Regions from separate parts of the Arthrobacter sp. 49Tsu3.1M3 genome, predicted to be linked through region 2. Evidence: riboswitches for the same ligand, from Rfam matches in the RefSeq annotation. Region 2 holds a riboswitch; each other region holds the start of a gene.
What was found. A riboswitch is a leader RNA that binds a small molecule or an ion and turns the genes downstream of it on or off. The one in region 2 is predicted to bind S-adenosylmethionine.
Positions count from the first base shown of each region.

Region 1: linked by a shared signal. The riboswitch ahead of B5X90_RS11395 (aminotransferase class V-fold PLP-dependent enzyme) and the one ahead of B5X90_RS18005 (methionine ABC transporter ATP-binding protein) in region 2 are both predicted to bind S-adenosylmethionine.
Region 3: linked by a shared signal. The riboswitch ahead of B5X90_RS07510 (bifunctional o-acetylhomoserine/o-acetylserine sulfhydrylase) and the one ahead of B5X90_RS18005 (methionine ABC transporter ATP-binding protein) in region 2 are both predicted to bind S-adenosylmethionine.

Region 1 covers NZ_FUZD01000008.1:136,865-142,546, forward strand. Annotated here, with positions in the region: gene B5X90_RS11390 (class I SAM-dependent methyltransferase) at 1-783, opposite strand, end outside; gene B5X90_RS11395 (aminotransferase class V-fold PLP-dependent enzyme) at 865-2,340, opposite strand; SAM riboswitch class IV at 2,375-2,488, opposite strand; gene hisN (histidinol-phosphatase) at 2,566-3,396, opposite strand; gene B5X90_RS11405 (ribosome small subunit-dependent GTPase A) at 3,473-4,588, opposite strand; gene aroA (3-phosphoshikimate 1-carboxyvinyltransferase) at 4,572-5,682, opposite strand, start outside.
Region 2 covers NZ_FUZD01000022.1:43,390-49,071, forward strand. Annotated here, with positions in the region: gene B5X90_RS17990 (MetQ/NlpA family ABC transporter substrate-binding protein) at 1-55, opposite strand, end outside; gene B5X90_RS17995 (LLM class flavin-dependent oxidoreductase) at 88-1,530, opposite strand; gene B5X90_RS18000 (methionine ABC transporter permease) at 1,577-2,242, opposite strand; gene B5X90_RS18005 (methionine ABC transporter ATP-binding protein) at 2,235-3,044, opposite strand; SAM riboswitch class I at 3,184-3,274, opposite strand; gene B5X90_RS18010 (CoA-binding protein) at 3,372-3,797, opposite strand; gene acs (acetate--CoA ligase) at 4,103-5,682, shown strand, end outside.
Region 3 covers NZ_FUZD01000004.1:191,949-197,630, forward strand. Annotated here, with positions in the region: gene B5X90_RS07510 (bifunctional o-acetylhomoserine/o-acetylserine sulfhydrylase) at 71-1,387, opposite strand; SAM riboswitch class IV at 1,449-1,564, opposite strand; gene B5X90_RS07515 (VOC family protein) at 1,733-2,371, shown strand; gene B5X90_RS07520 (CPBP family intramembrane glutamic endopeptidase) at 2,490-3,257, opposite strand; gene B5X90_RS07525 (histidine phosphatase family protein) at 3,367-4,047, shown strand; gene B5X90_RS07530 (imidazolonepropionase) at 4,054-5,271, opposite strand; gene B5X90_RS07535 (NAD(P)/FAD-dependent oxidoreductase) at 5,283-5,682, opposite strand, start outside.

The DNA.
Region 1 (5,682 bases), on a different contig from region 2:
GGCCCGCCACGTCTGGGTCAGGTAGGGCAGCCGGAGCACCTCGCCCGGGGTGTGCCCCAGGTGCTCGTGCAGGTACCAGGCGAGGTTGGCTGTGACCTTGGCCCGGGTGGAGTCCGATGCCGCGAGATAGTAGCTGCGGGACTTGGCCAGCTCCTGGATGTCCTCCGTCGTGACGGAATCCTCCCAGCGCGTCAGGTGGCTCTCCAGCCCGGTGAACTCGGCGCCCACGGCCGGACGGAAGTGCGGTTTGTGCACGTCCCCGGCGTGCATGATCCGGGAGAGCCTGTGCACCCAGGGCACGCTGGTGTCCAGCTGGTTCCAGATCAGGCCCAGCACGCCGTGCGGCCGCAGGATCCGGGCAATCTCGGTGCTGGCCAGGCCGGAGTCGCACCAGTGCCACGCCTGGGCGACCGTGACCAGGTCAAAGGACTCCGGCTCGAGACCGGTGTCCTCGGCGCTGCCCTCGATGGCCGTGACGTCCGGCAGGGTCCGGCGCAACTGCCCGAGCATGTCGGCAGAGGGGTCCACGGCCACCGTGCCCAGTCCGCGTTCCGCCAAAAGGGAAGTGAACTTCCCGGTGCCCGCGCCAATGTCCGCGGCGTCCCTGGCTCCCGCCGGGACCAGCCAGTCGGCCGACTCCTGCGGATAGCCGGGGCGGACGCGTTCGTAGTGCTCGCCGCCGTCCTGGAAGCTTTGTCCGAGTTCCTGGCGCCGCTCGCTGTGCAGTTTTGGTCCGTTGTGCAGCTTCGGTCCGCTGTGCAGCCTGGGGCCGGCGCTTGCCACGTGCGATCTCCTTCGGGAAGGTCCTGCTGGTTTCAGATACCCTTCGAATTTACCGCACCCGCGCCGGGCCCTGGTCCTGCCCTAGTCGAGGGTGCAGGGCGCAGCGCCGGCGGTGCCCGGGGTGTTCGGCGCCCAGTGCGGGTAGCTGCGGGTATCGTTGGCCGGCACCCAGCGGCCGGCGTCCACCACGTAATCCCAGCCGAGTCCGTTCTGCCGCAGCTGCTGCAGTCCGGCCAGCAGGCGTTCGGCGTCCTCCAGCCGTGAGCCGAGGCCGAAGCTGGCCCGCAGGGAACCGGCGGGCAGGCCGAGCCGCTTGAGCAGCGGGTGGGCGCAGAAGCGGCCGTCGCGCAGGCCAATGCCGTGTTCGGCCGACAGGTAGGCGGCGACCAGTCCGGCGTCGTAGCCTTCCACGGAAAAGTTCACGACGCCGATCGTGCCGGTGTCCGGGTGATCGCTTCCAGCGGAAGAAGCAGAGGAAGACCCGGACGCCGAATCGGCAAAGATCCGGTGCACGGTTACTCCCTCGATGCCCTGGAGGCCCTCGACGAGGAAGGACCGGATGGCGTCCTCGTGGGCCTGCCACTGCTCCGGGTCCAGGGCCGCAATGACCTGGGTGGCGCGGGCGAGGGCCGCCGCGCCGAGGACGTTCGGCGAGCCACCCTCGTGCCGGGCAGGCCCTGTGGTCCAGCTGACGGAGTCGAGCCGGGCATCGCGGACCGCGCCGCCGCCGGCCAGGTGCGGGGTGCCGGCGTCGAGCCAGTCCGTCCGCCCCACCAGCACGCCGGCGCCGAACGGGGCGTACAGCTTGTGCCCCGAGAAGGCGAGGTAGTCGACGTCGTCCGCGGCGATATTGATCCGCCGGTGCGGGGCGAGCTGCGCGGCGTCGACGACGATCCTGGCGCCGTATTCGTGCGCCAGGGCGGCCAGGGTGCGGATCGGGAGGATCTCGCCGGTGACGTTGGAGGCGCCGGTGACGGCCAGCAGGCTGACGCCGCCGCGGGCGAGTTCGTCGCGCAGGCGGTCCACGGTGGCCGCGAGGGTGGCGGCGGCCACGACGCTGCGGTGCGGGACATTCTGCCAGGGCAGGAGGTTGGCGTGGTGTTCGATGTCGAGGTAGAGGACCTCGCCCGCGGCCCGCCCGTCGCGCAGCGGCAGGCAGCCGGCCAGCAGGTTCAGGGAATCGGTGGTGTTGCGGGTGAAGATCACGGAATCGTCGGGCCGGCCGCCCACGAAGTCCCGCACGATGTCCCGGGCGTTCTCGTAGACGGAAGTGCTGATCTGCGATGCGTAGCCGGCGCCGCGGTGCACGCTTGCGTAGTACGGCAGGATTTCATTCAGGTAGGCCGAGACCACGGACAGGGCCGGGGCGGAGGCGCCGTAGTCAAGGTTGGCGTAGCGCGCGTGGCCGCCGGTGATCAGCGGTGCCTGGATTTCGGCCCCGGTGACGGCTGCCAGCGGGCGGGCCGCGAGGGCCTGGCGGCCATCAGCCTGCCCTGCGGACTGTTCTGCACCAGCAGCATGGAATTCAGTGGCAACGGGAAAAATGGCAGTTGTCATGGGACCTCACTCGAACAGGACCCCACACCGTGGGAATCCGCGCTTGCCGGGTCCGTTCCGGACCGGCCAGGTCGTCACCCGGGGCACCCCACCGCGACTGGAGGGTTGCCGGCCAGCAAACCGGGGTTTAGCGCTGGCACTCGTGACCTGCATCGAGCGTAGGACATCGGCGCAGCCGGGGAAAAGGCGGGCACCGATTGTGAAGCGGATTATTACGGGCGCGGTTCAGTTGTTCGGGTGCGCCTGGAAGAGGTCGTCGAGCCCGGGGTTGAGCCGCTTGAGGACTTCCGAGTGCAGGATCGAATTGGTGGCCAGGGCGTTGCCGCCGAAGGGACCGTCCTCGCCTTCGAGCGAGGTGAAGCGGCCGCCGGCCTCGGTCACGATCGGCACCAGGGCTGCCATGTCGTACAGGTTCAGCTCGGGTTCGCAGGCGATGTCCACAGCGCCCTCGGCCACGAGGCAGTATGACCAGAAGTCACCGTAGGCGCGGGTCCGCCACACTTCCTCGGTCAGACCCAGGAACTCATCCAGGTTCCCGCGTTCCTTCCAGCCGCCAAGGCTGGAGTAGGACAGCGAGGCGTCCTCGAGATTGGAGACGTTGGATACCTTCAACCGTGTGGCGGCGGCGAGCGAGCGGCCCGTGTAGGCGCCTGCACCCTTGGCGGCCCACCAGCGCTTGCCCAGTGCCGGCGCGCTGACGACGCCGACCACCGGCTCGCCCTCGTCGACGAGGGCGATCAGGGTGGCCCAGACCGGGACACCGCGGACAAAGTTCTTCGTGCCGTCGATCGGGTCGATGATCCACCGGCGGGAGCCGTGGCCCGAGCTGCCGAATTCTTCGCCCAGGACTGCGTCACGCGGACGTGACCGGGAGAGCTGGCCGCGGATGGCCTCTTCCGCGGACTTGTCGGCATCGGTGACGGGTGTGAGGTCAGGCTTCGTCTCGATCCGAAGGTCGAGCGCCTTGAAGCGGCTCATGGTCTGGGAATCGACCGAATCTGCCAGTACATGGGCAAGGCGCAGGTCATCGTTGTAGCTCGAAGCGGGTTGGCTCATGGTTCCAAACTACCGTCAAACCTGGCTGCCGGGCGGGAGGCCGCGGCACGGCGCCGCCGCCCCGCCGCCGGTCCGGCTAGGAGACGGTGCCCAGTTCCTTGGTTTCCTGCGCTTCCATCCGCGGGTCCGTGCCCAGCAGCCGGCGCAGGGACGCGAGCCTGGCCGGTCCCGAGGGCCCCGCGTGCCCGGCCGCAACCCACTTGTCGACGCCGCAGTTGACGGCCGTGGAGTCGTGCTTGCAGCCGCGTTCGCAATCATCGGTGCCGGGTTCCAGGTCCGGGAAGGAACGCAGGATCCGGTCCGGGTCCACGTGGGCCAGGCCGAAGGACCGGATGCCGGGGGTGTCGATGATCCAGCTGCCGGCCGGGGCATCGTTGACTTTGAGCGCCAGTGCCGAGGAGGACGTGTGGCGGCCGCGGCCGGTTACCGCGTTCACGCCTCCCGTGGCCCGCTCGGCGCCGGTCAGGGCGTTGACCATGGTGGACTTGCCGACGCCGGAATGGCCCAGCATCACGGTGACCTTGCCGTCGAGGTAGTCGCGCAGCTGGGACACCGCGTCCTTGTCGAGCCGGGCCGAAAGTCCGTCGTCGGAGCGGGCGTCGATGCCGGAAGCGGCGGAGTCGGCGGTCTTGGAGATGATGACGGGGAAGTCGAGGTGCTGGTAGTTGGACAGCAGCTCGGCGGGATCCTTGACGTCGGCCTTGGTGACGAGCAGCAGCGGCTCAATGCCGGCGTCGTACGCGGCCACCAGCGCACGGTCGATGAAACCGGTCCGCGGCTCGGGGTTGGCGGCGGCGACCACCACAACCAGCTGGTCGGCGTTGGCCACGACGGCGCGTTCGATCGGGTCCGTGTCGTCGGCACTGCGGCGCAGCAGCGTCTTGCGGTCCTGGATCTTGACCAGCCGCGCGAGGGTGTCGGGCTCACCGGTGACATCCCCGACGAGGGAGACGAAGTCGCCGGCAACCACCGGGTTGCGGCGCAGCTCACGGGCCCGGGCCGCGATGATCTTGCGTTCGTCCGCGGTCCCTTCGCCGACGACGGCGGTGTAGCGGCCGCGGTCGACGGTGATGATGCGTCCGGTGACGGCGTCGTCGTAGCTGGGCCGGTCCTTGGTGCGGGGCCGTGTGCCCTTCTTGTTCGGCCGGATCCGGACGTCGGACTCGTCCCAGGAATCAGTGCTGCGTGCCACCGGCGGTGTCCTCATCTGCGGCGGGTCCCTGGGCCAGCATCGCTTCCCAGAGTTGCGGGAAATCGGGCATGGTCTTGGCCGTGGTTGCGATGTCCTCGACTTCCACCCCGCGTACGGCAAGGCCCAGAATGGCGCCGGCGGTGGCCATGCGGTGGTCCGCGTAGCTGTGCACCACACCGCCGTGCAGCGGGGCCGGGCGGATGATGAGGCCGTCGGGGGTTTCTTCGGCGTCGCCGCCGAGGCGGTTGATTTCGGCGACGAGGGCGGCGAGCCGGTCCGTTTCATGGCCGCGGAGGTGGGCGATGCCGCCCAGCCGCGAGGGGCCGGCGGCGAGGGCGCAGAGCGCGGCCACGGTGGGGGCGAGTTCGCTGGTCTCGTCGAAGTCGCCGCCCTTGATCTCCGGTCCACCGCTGACCGTCAGGGTCCCGCCGTCAATCGTCACCGTGGCGCCCATAGCGGTCAGGATGCCGCGCCAGAGATCACCCACCTGGGTGGTTTCCGCGGGCCAGTTCGGGATCCGCACGGTGCCGCCGGTGGCCAGGGCCGCCGCGAGGAAGGGTCCGGCGTTCGAGAGGTCCTGCTCGATCCGGACGTCGAAGGCGCGGATCGGGCCGGGGGTGACAATCCAGTGGTTCGGCACCGAGTCGTCGACCGCCACGCCCACGCCGCGCAGCACCGCCACGGTCATGTTGATATGGTCCAGGCTCGGTACGGGCTTGCCGACGTGTTCCCGGCTTTGATGTTCCAGGTGGAGTCCCTCGGTGAAGCGCGCCCCGGCCAGCAGCAGGGCGGAGACGAACTGGGACGAAGCGCTGGCATCAATGACCAGGTGGCCGCCGCGCACTTCGCCCGAGCCGTGCACCGTGAACGGCAACGACGACGCCGGACCGCCGTCGCGTGCGGTCACTGCCACGCCCAGGCCGGCGAGGGCCTCGATGATGGTGCCCATGGGGCGTTTGCGGGCGTGCGGGTCGCCGTCGAAACGGGACTCACCGCGGCGCAGCGCGGCCACCGGCGGCACAAAGCGCATGACCGTACCGGCCAGGCCGCAGTCGATCGCCGTGTCCGCCGCCGCGGTGTCCATGCTGATCGGG
Region 2 (5,682 bases):
CGGAGACTGCACCGGCGCCGGCGAGGGCATACTTGAGGAAATTTCTACGCTGCATGGTCTTGGTCCTTTGTGGTGGTTCGCGCTGAGCTATGACTGGGCGGTAACGCCGGCGGGCTGGTTTTCGGCCGCCGCGGAGAATTCGGTGAAGGCTCCCCGGAAGGCTGCGGCGGGGTGCCGGCCGTTGAGCCGCGGCCCGGCGCCGAAGAGCTTCTCGCGCAGGGTTCCCGGCGCGTAGCCGGTCTGGGCGAGGCCGCGGCTGCGCAGTTCCGGCAGCACACCGTCGATGAAGTCGGTGTAGGAGCCGGGGATGGTCTGGTTGATGATGTTGATGCCGTCAATTCCGGCGTCCTGCCACTGCTCGAGACGGTCCGCGATCTGGTCCGGCGTTCCCACCACCCGGTTGGCCCGGCTGCGGTAGAGCGCAATGTCGCGGAGGGTGGGATTGCCGCCTCGGACGGAAGCGCGGATAGCCGTGAGATGCCCCTGGCTGCCTTCCGTCTCAAGGTCCCCGAGCGGGGTGTCCAGCGGCAGCCCGCCGAGGTCGACGCCGAACCCGCCGCCCACGTGGGCCAGCAGGGCCTCAATGTCCAGGCTGTCCTCGAGCTCGTCGGCCTTGCGGAGCGCCTCGGCCTCCGTGCCGCCCACCACGAAGTGCATGCCCTGGAGGAACTTCACGTCATCCGGATGGCGGCCGGCGGCAACGGCCTGTTCCCGGACGGCCGCGGTGTACTTCGCGGCCACGTCGGTGCTCGGCGCGAGGGTGAAGGTGGCCTCGGCGTTGGCGGCGCAGAACTGCTGGCCGCGGCCGGAGCTTCCGGCCTGGAAGAGCACCGGGGTGCGCTGCGGCGAAGGGGCCGCGAGGTGGGGTCCGTCGATCGAGTAGCGGGGTCCGCGGTGGTAGATCTTGCTGACTTTTTCCGGGTCGGTGTGGACTCCGGTCTCCTTGTCCCGGAGCAGCGCATCGTCTTCCCAGGACCCTTCCCACAGTTTGTAGGCGGCCTCGACGTATTCGTCCGCCCAGTCGTAGCGTTCGTCATGCTTGGTCAGCTCGGTGGCGTTGAAGTTCCGGTGCGCGTTTTCCAGCACGCTGGTGACGATGTTCCAGGCCACCCGGCCGCCGCTGATGTGGTCCAGCGTGGACATCTGCCGGGCGAACTGGAACGGATGGCTCTGAATTACCGACGACGTCGCGGCCAGCCCGATCTCCTGCGTTCCGGTGGCGAGCGCGGACAGCAGGATGAGGGGGTCGTTGGACGGCACCTGCAGGCCCTTTTTCAGCAGCGATGCCCACCCGCCGTCGTAGTCGCCGTACAGACCGACGACGTCGGCGAAGAAGATCGCGTCAAACTTGGCGTCTTCGAGCTGGCGGGCCAGGTCGGTCCAGAGCTGGAGTTCGTTGAACCGGTGCTGCTGGGCTTCCGGGCGCCGCCACTGGCCGCCCATGATGTGGCTGGACGTGTTCATCACGAAGGCGCTGATCAGCAGGCGGGGGCGGGGTCCGTCGAAACGGGTACTGGGTGTTGACGTCATGGGGTGCTTTCCGCTGAGGGAGGTGGGAAGAGGGTGCTGCCGGCGCTCAGAGGCGCTTGTCCAGGCGCCGGGCAACATAGGATCCGCCCAGCTGAACGATGGTGACCAGCAGGATCATCAGGACAATCGCGGTGATCATGAGCGGCGTTTCGTAGCGGTAATAGCCGTACCGGATGGCGAAGTCGCCGATTCCGCCGCCGCCCACCAGGCCTGCCATCGCCGAGTAGGAGATGAAGCTGACGGTCATGATGGTGATGGAGCTGACGAGTCCGGGCTTTGCCTCCACAATCAGGACGTCCCGGACGATCTGGGACCGGCTGGCGCCCATGGACCGTGCCGCTTCGACCACTCCGCCGCCGAGCTGGCTCAGGTTCTGTTCCACAAAGCGGGCGAAATACGGAATGGCGTTGAGGGTCAGCGGGACAATGACGGCGGCCGTGCCGATGGTCGTGCCGACAATGAACCTGGTCACGGGAATGATTGCGATCAGCAGGATCAGGAACGGGAACGAGCGGAGCAGGTTGACCAGCCCGTCCAGGACCCGGTGCAGCTTTGGCCTGTGCTTGAGCCCGTTGGGACCGATGGTGTAGAGCAGGACACCTAGCGGTGTGCCGAGCAGCACCGCCAGCGGGATGGCCACCAGCAGCATGGTGAGGGTCTGTCCCATGGCGACGTCGATTTCGGGCAGGATTTCCAGGATGCGGTCAAACATTGATCAGGCCCTCCGACGCGGCTGTGGTGTGGGTGCCCCTCCCGGAGCGGTCCAGCTGGATCTCATCGGAGACCAGGTAGCGGCCGATCGACGTCGCCGGGTGGAAGCCGGGGCGCTGGAGTTCGGCGAGGTCGAACTGCTCCACCACCCGGCCTTCCTCCATGACCGCGACGTTGTCCGCGATGGCCTTGATGACGTTCATCTCGTGGGTGACCACCACGATTGTGATGCCGAATTCGGCGTTGACGTCGGCCAGGTACTGCAGGACCGATGACGTCGTCCGGGGATCCACGGCCGACGTCGGCTCGTCGCAGAGCAGCACCTTGGGCCCGGTGGCGAGGGCGCGGGCGATCGCCACCCGCTGCTTCTGGCCCCCGGAGAGTTTGGCCGGATACGTTCCCGCTTTGTCGGCGAGGTCCACGATTTCCAGGGTTTCGGCGGCCCGCCGCCGGCGTTCCGCCTTCCCGACGCCGGCGAACTTCAGGGACAGCTCCACATTTTCCTGGGCTGTGAGGTTGTTGAGGAGATTAAAGTGCTGGAAAATCATGCCGATGTCGTGTCGCTTGGTCCGGAGCTCGGCGTCGGACAGGGTCACCAGGTCCACGCCGTCCACCAGGACGCGGCCCGACGTCGGGCGCTCGAGGAGGTTGATGTTGCGCAGCAGCGTGGATTTGCCGGCGCCGGAGAACCCGATGATGCCCTGGATGGTGCCCCGCCTGATGTGCAGGCTGACGTCATCGACGGCCGTGAAAGGTCCCGCGGCTGAAGCGAATGACGTGCTGACGTTCTGGATCTCGATCACAGGCCACCACCTGCTCGGGGCCGCGGCGCCGCCGCTGTCTGCGTGTTCATGATTTCCTCCGGGCTCGCCCGAGGAAAGCCCTGGGTCCTTGCTTCCGGGCAGCGCTGAGCGAAGCCGCGGAGCCTCAGAACACAGTGGTTCTCCATCGGTCCTGGCGGTAGCACCGTCCTCAAAGGAGGGGGTTGCTGCGGCGTCACGGAGCCAGATCTCTCAGCCGCTCGGGATGGTTACGAGTCCATCTCACACGGCAAGGGACCGGATACTGAAAAAGCCGGTCACATTTTGTAACCGACTCTTCCCGATCTGTTGATCGTCATTCCCGGGCCGTTAGATGCCCACGCGCCAGCCTTCGCGGGCGGGGCACGCGTTCACGACGACGTCCAGCCCGGCGGCCTTGGCGCGGTCCGTCGCGGCGTCGTCGAAGACGCCCAGCTGCAGCCAGACGGCCTTGGCGCCTACTGCGATGGCCTCGTCTATGACGGCCCCCACCCTGTGGGAGTTGACGAAGCAGTCCACGACGTCGATCGGGTGCTTCTCCGGAGGGATGTCAGTCAGGGAACGGTACCCCTTCTCGCCGTGGACGTCGTCGCCCGGAAGGTTGACCGGAATGATGGTCATGCCCATCCGGTCCCGGACATAAAGGGAGACGTCAAACGCTGAGCGCCATTCGTTGGTGGTGAGGCCGACCACCGCCCACGTGCCTTTGGTTCGCATGAGGCGGTCAATGACTGCCGGATCGTTAACATGGGCCATGCATCAACCTTACTCCTGCGACCTTTCCGGACAATTGTCGAATAAATGAATGATCTGGACCGGACGCACGCCGGGTGAACGAATATTACAGCGCTCCCGGCGCCGATTTTGCGGAATGGTGCATCTGAAGCTCTAGTAGGTAATGACCATCCCGAGCGGCCGAGAGACCTGGATCGATGACGCCGCAGCAACCCCCGGTGACGTGAGACGACCATTCCCACGCAACCGTTCCGCCCTCCTTCGCTGAAATTCGAGGGAGCCGGAGCGACCAAGGGTGCTACTGCCAGGACCGATGGAGTGCAGCAATGACCCCTGAGAATTCTTCCGCCCTGCCCACCTTTGCCCGGACCGCGTCCGAGGCAATCCCACAAACCACTTCGGACGCGACGGCGAACGAAGCAGGGCTGCGTGACGCGCCCGGCTCCTCTCGCGGCTCTTCGGGATGGTCCCTGAACGAGCCCACGGACGGCGCAGTGCACGGCGTCCCCGCCGACGGGCCGGCGCGTCACCGCAGCACCACCTCCGGAAACCATCCTCCCCGGCACGGCGCCGCCGCGACCGCGGGAACTGCCCAGGCAGAGACGGTTGCGTTCTGGGAAACCCAGGCTCTCCGCCTCGACTGGGCGGACCTGCCTGGCGCAGCAACGGATCGCGCCAAGCCCTGGCACACGGCGCACCGCCGGGTCCCGGCCGACGTCGAGGCCGGCGTCGGACCGCAGATCACCTGGTTCGAAGGGGGCAGACTCAATGTCGCCTACAACTGCGTCGACCGCCACGTAGCGGCGGGGCGCGGGGACAAGGTGGCCCTGCACTTCGAGGGCGAGCCCGGTGACCGCCGTGCCGTCACCTACGCCGAACTCCAGCGCGAGGTCTCCAAGGCCGCCAATGCCCTCCTGGATCTCGGCATCACCAAGGGCGACCGGGTGGTCATCTACCTCCCCGTCATCCCCGAAACCGTGATCATCACCCTCGCCGTGGCCCGCATCGGCGCCATCCATTCCCTGGTCTTCGGCGGGTTCTCCGCCGAGGCCCTGAAGTTCCGGGTGGAGGACACCGGCGCCAAGCTCCTGGTCACCACCGACGGCCAGTTCCGCCGCGGCACCGCCGTGCCGGTCAAGGACAACGCGGACGCCGCCGTCGCCGGCGACAACGCCATCGAGCACGTCCTGGTGGTCAACCGGACCACACCGGCGGGCGAGCTGGACACGGTCCCGATGACCGCGGGCCGTGATGTGTGGTGGCACGACGCCGTCGGCACCGCTTCCGAGACTCACGAAGCCGAAGCGTTCGACGCCGAGACGCCGCTGTTCATCATGTACACCTCCGGCACCACCGGCAAGCCCAAGGGCCTGGTCCACACCTCCGGCGGCTACCTCACACAGGCGTCCTGGAGCTTCGAGCACCTGTTCAGCAACCCCGACCCCACACTGCGGGAGAAGGACGTGCACTGGTGCACGGCCGACCTCGCCTGGGTCACCGCGCACACCTACGAGCTCTACGGCCCGCTCTCCAACGGCGCCACGCAGGTCATCTTCGAGGGCACACCCAACACCCCGCACCCGGGCCGGCATTTTGAAATCATCGAACGCTACGCGGTCACGCAGTATTACACCGCGCCCACCCTGGTCCGCTCCCTCATGGGCTGGTTCCCTGACGGCGTCCCGGACAGGTACGACCTCTCCTCCATCCGCCTCCTCGGCACGGTGGGCGAGGCCATCAACCCCGAGGCCTGGCGCTGGTTCCGGACCAACATCGGCGCCGGCACCGCCCCGGTAGTGGACACCTGGTGGCAGTCCGAAACCGGCGCCACCATCCTCTCCCCCGCCCCGACGGACACCGCGTTCAAACCCGGCTGCGCAGCCCGCCCGCTGCCCGGCGTCAGCAC
Region 3 (5,682 bases), on a different contig from region 2:
GATTGTGACTTCCATGTGACAGCCCGGCGGCCGGCCGCCCTCATCCAGGAGAGACCGGCCGCCGGGGCGCCTAGGCGGACTTGGCCGCGCGGAATCCGGCGTCGAGGTCCGCGAGGATGTCGTCAATGTGCTCCAGTCCCACCGAAAGCCGCACCAGCCCGGGATTCACCCCGGCGATCACCTGCTGTTCGGGCGAGAGCTGGCTGTGGGTGGTCGACGCCGGATGGATCACCAACGACCGGACATCGCCGATGTTCGCGACGTGCGAATGCAGTTCGAGGGCGTCGACGAACCGCTTGCCGGCCTCCGCTCCCCCGGCAATGTTGAACGCCACGACGGCGCCGGTCCCCTTGGGCCCGTACTTGCGGCCGCGCTCGTACCAGGGGCTGGACGGCAGCCCGGCGTAGGCGACCGATTCGACGTCGTCCCGCCCCTCCAGCCATTGCGCCACCTTCGTGGCGTTGGCCACGTGGCGCTCGACGCGCAGGCTCAGCGTTTCGATGCCCTGGGCGATGAGGAAGGCGTTGAACGGGGACACCGCGGAGCCAAGGTCGCGCAGGAGCTGGACCCGGGCCTTAAGGATGTAGGAGAGGTTCGCGCCCAGCGCGCCGTCGGCTCCGAGGTCGCGGGCGTAGACCAGGCCGTTGTAGGTGGGGTCCGGGCTGTTGAAGCCGGGGAACCGCTCCGGGTCCTTCCCGAAGTCGAAGTTGCCGGAGTCCACGATCACGCCGGCGATTGCGGCGCCGTGCCCGCCGAGGTACTTGGTGGCGGAATGCACCACGATGTCCGCGCCCCACTCGATCGGCCGGATCAGGTAGGGGGTGGAGAGCGTGTTGTCTACCACCAGCGGCACGCCGGCCTCGTGCGCCACGCCGGAGACGCCCTCGATGTCCAGCACGTCCTGGCGGGGGTTGGAGACCACTTCGCCGAAGAACAGCTTGGTGTTGGGCTGGACGGCGTCCCGCCACTGGTCCAGGTTGTCCGGGTCTGCCACGAAGGTAACGGAGATGCCGAACTTCTTCAGCGTGTGCGCGAGCAGGTTGTAGGTACCGCCGTAGAGGCTGGGGCTGGCCACCACGTGGTCGCCGGCCTCGGCGATATTGAGGATCGCGAACGTCTCGGCGGCCTGGCCGGAGCTGAGCAGCAGCGCCGCGAGGCCGCCTTCCAGGCTGGCGACGCGCTGTTCGACGGCGTCCTGGGTCGGGTTGCCGATCCGGGTGTAGATGGGCGCGAGCTCGGCGAGCGCGAAGCGGTTCGCGGCGCTTTCGGCGCTGGGGAACACGAACGACGTCGTCTGGTAGATGGGCAGGGCACGCGCGCCGGTGGCGCTATCCGGCTCCTGGCCGGCGTGGATCTGGCGGGTTTCAAAGGACCAGGCGTTGGACATTGGTGCTCCTCGAGTCACTGGGCACAGCACCGGCCGGGGCTTTCGGCCCGAACCGGAACAGGCGCCGCGCTTGCCCTCCGGCGGGCGCCGGACGGCCAGGTCTTCACCCGGGGCACCCCACCGCGATACGAGGGTTGCCGGCCAGCAAGCCGGGGCTGTGCGCTGGCACTCATGACCTGGCTTCAGTGTAGGAATGGCGGCGCAGCCCTGGATAGCTTTGTGACGAAGATGAAGACGGCCGCCGTGACGGAGCATCGGGGCGCCGCGTTCGGCGCCCCGGGACGTCCCATGACGGTTAGGGGAGCCTAAGCTGAGAGGTCCATCACAAAGTGCCAAGATGATGGCATGCGCATGGATCACGTCTCTTACGCCTGTGAACACGATGGCTTGGCAGCCACCACTGAACGTATTGCGTCTGCCCTCGGCGTTGAAGCCGTGAAGGGTGGAGTGCACCCCCGTTTCGGGACACGCAACATGATTATCCCGCTCGCGGGACACAAGTACCTGGAAGTCGTGGAGGTCCTGAACCACCCGGCCTCCGACAAGGCCCCGTTCGGCCAGGCCGTCCGGGCACGCTCCGAGGCCGGCGGCGGCTGGATGGGCTGGTGCGTCGAGGTTGACGACCTGGCCCCGTTCGAGGAGCGGCTCGGCCGCGCCGCCGTCAACGGCAACCGGAAGTTTCCCGACGGCCGCGAACTGGTCTGGAAGCAGATCGGCATCCTGGGGCTCATCGCCGACCCCCAGGTGCCGTACATGCTCAAGTGGGAGGGCGACCCGGAACTGCACCCGTCCAACGCCTACGCGAGCGATGTCAAGATGTCCGCACTGACCATTGCCGGTTCGGCCGCGCGCGTCACGGAGTGGCTGGGCGAACCAGTTGAAAAGCCGCTGGAAGACGTCGCCGTGAACTGGATCGCGCCGCACGGTACTCCCGGCATCCTCTCTGTCACCTTCGAGACCGCCTCCGGAGCGGTCACGATCTAACGCTCCACCTGCCCCACGCTTCGGCCGCCATCTCTTAGGTGCCAACGTTGTCACCTAGGAGACGGCGGCCGAGATCATTTAAGGCCGGGCGATGGCGCCGGCAGTACAACCAGCACCATCAGCCCAGGCCCACGGCCTTGCCGAACAGGCTGAACCCCACGAACGCCACAGTGTCCAGGATGGCGTGGGCGATCACCAGCGGCATCACCCGTTTGGTCCGCGTGTAGACCAGCGCGAAGACGACGCCCATCACCGCGTTGCCGATGAACGGCCCGAACCCCTGGTACAGGTGATAGCTGCCGCGGAGCAGGGCGCTGGCGGCGATGGCCGCCGGCACGCTCCAGCCCAGTTTCCCGAGCCGGTCCAGCAGGTACGCGACCACGATCACTTCCTCGACCACCGCGTGCCGGATCGCGGACAGGACCAGCACCGGCACGGTCCACCAGTACGCGTCCAGGGCGCTGGGGATGATCGCCGTCGTGATCCCCAGCGCCCGGCCGGCGGCGTAGAGCCCCAGGGACGGAATGCCGATGAGCGCGGCGAGTCCGAGACCCTGCAGGAGGTCCTTGCCGGGCCGGGCGAAGTCGAAACCGATCCTTCGGAACGCCGAGGTTCCGCGCTCCCCGGCCGGCCAGTGCTCGGTGAGGAAATAGATCACGAGGGCCACCGGCACCAGGGCGAAGATGATGTCCAGCAACTGGTAGGTGAGGTCGAAGTATTCGCGTGCGCTCTGTGAGCGGTTCAGGGTGGATGTGCCCTGGGCCAGCGGCGCCGTGGTCATCTTGTCCAGCAACTGCACCAGGGAGTAGATCGCGGACTGCCCCAGCGACAACCCCAGGACAATCAACACTTCGAACCGCAGCCGGCGGCGGGAGGGAACCAACATGGTTCTATCTTGCCTGCACTTGCCGATAGTTTGCTGGTGCCCGCGTGGCGCCGGCCGAACGGGGTTTTGCCTGCGGCACCTGCTTTTGGGAGCCCTATGCTTGGGGATTATGAGTGCGCCCCGGAAAATCATCATGATCCGGCACGGCCAGTCTGCCGCCAATGCCGACACCTCGATCTACAACCGTGTTCCGGACTACCGGATCCCGTTGACCGCGCTGGGCCTGGAGCAGGCCACCGCGGCCGGGGAGGAAGTCCGGCGCCAGCTGGACGGCCGCCCGGTGTGCGTCTACGTCTCACCGTATCTGCGCGCCTACCAGACCCTCGAGGCGCTGAATCTCGGCCCGCTCGTCGAGCGGGTGATCGAGGAACCGCGCCTGCGCGAACAGGACTGGGCCAATTTCCAGATCGCCGGCGACATCGAGGACCAGAAGGAGCTCCGCAACGCCTACGGGCACTTCTTCTACCGCTTCCGCGAGGGCGAGTCCGGTTCCGATGTGTATGACAGGATTTCTTCCTTCATGGAAACCCTGTACCGGCACTGGTCCAGGCCCGGCAATGCCCCGAACGCGCTGTTCGTGACGCACGGATTGACCATGCGGCTGTTCTGCATGCGCTGGTTCCACTGGTCGGTGGAATATTTCGAGTCCCTGAACAACCCCGAGAACGCCGAGGTCCGCACCCTGCTGCGCACCTCGCACGGCAAGTACGAGCTCGACAAGCCCTTCACACAGTGGGAGAAGAGGCGCGTGGACGAGACCGTCCTGGACGCACCGCCCATGATGTTCTAAGGCCCGTCAGCGGACCGGCTGCGCCACGCCGGCGCGCCACACCGCGTGCGTCAAAGGGATGCCGGGCCGGTAGGCCAGGTGCGTGGCGGAAGGCGCGTTGAGCAGGTGCAGGTCCGCACGGTGTCCGACGGCGATCGAGCCCACCGCGCGGCCGCCGTCGACGTCGTTCCCGGACTCCCGGCGCAGGGCCAGCGCGCCGCCGTAGGTCGCGGCGCGCACCGCCTCGTGGACGCTGAGCCGCATCTGCAGCACGGCGGTGGTGACACAGAACGCCATGGAGCTGGTGTACGACGTGCCGGGGTTGCAGTTGGAGGCCAGCGCCAGCTGCACACCGGCGTCGAGCAGTTCCCGGCCGGGGGCCAGCGGCTGCCGGGTGGAAAGATCGCAGGCCGGCAGGCACGTGGCAACCGTGCCCCGCGTGCCGCTGCCGCCGGCGGCGTCCCAGCCGGCCCAGCTGCCGGCGAGGGCATCGACGTCCCCGGCCGACAGGTAGTTCACGTGGTCCACGCTGGCGGCACCGACTTCCACCGCCAGCCGGACGCCGGGGCCCTCGCCGAGCTGGTTGCCGTGGACGCGCAGGCCCAGCCCGGCGGCCTTGCAGGCCAGCAGCACCCGGCGGGACTGGTCCTCGTTGAAGGCGCCCTGCTCGCAAAAGACGTCGGCCCAGCGGGCGTAGGGCCGGACGGCGGTGAGCATCGGCCCGCAGACCAGCTCCGTGTATTCCTCCGCGTCCATCCCGGCAGGAACGAGGTGCGCCCCCAGGTAGGTCACCTCGTCCGCCACGGTGGAGGCGATGCGGGCGCTGCGGGCCTCGTTCTCGACGTCCAGGCCGTAGCCGGTCTTGGTCTCCAGGTAGGTGGTGCCCTGCGACACCGCCTCCGCGACGCGGCCCATCGCCAGCCGGGTGAGGTCGAAGTCGCTCGTGCTCCGGGTGGCGTCGGTGGTGACGGCGATCCCGCCGGCGCTGTAGGTCTCCCCCGCCATCCGGGCCTCGAACTCGGCCGTGCGGTCCCCCGCGAAGATCAGGTGCGTGTGGGAGTCGACCCAGCCCGGCAGGAGCGCCCGGCCCCCGGCATCCACCCGTTCGTCCGCCGCCGGGGCCTCGGCCGCAGGCCCGAGCCAGGAAATCCGCTCCCCCTCGATCACCACCGCCGCGTCGCGGAGGACGCGGTGTTCCGCGTCCTGGGTCATCAGTTCGGCGATATTGGTGATGAGGGTACTCATGGATCCATTCTTCAGCGCCGGATGGACCAGCGGGTCGCGGCCAGCGCCTCCGCTGTCCGGGATGCCGGACTAGCGTCCCGCGCCGGGGCGGAGCCCTGGCCCGCGAGGATCAGCCCGGCGGCCAGTTCCGCGACGCCGGATGAGGTCTGGAATCCGTACCCGCCCTGGCCGGCGAGCCAGAAGAATCCGGTGGCCTCGGCGTCGAACCCCACTACCGGGACGCCGTCGGCCGCCTCCGTGCGCAGCCCCGTCCAGGCTGTGCGGACGTTGCGGATCCCGAGCGTCGTGATCGCGTTGAGCCGGGCGATGACCCGTTCGACGTCGCCGGGATAGGGCCGGGCGTCCTCGGGTCCGCTCGGCACGTGTTCGGCGGGCGAGATCAGGACCTGGCCGTCGTCCGGCCGGAAATAG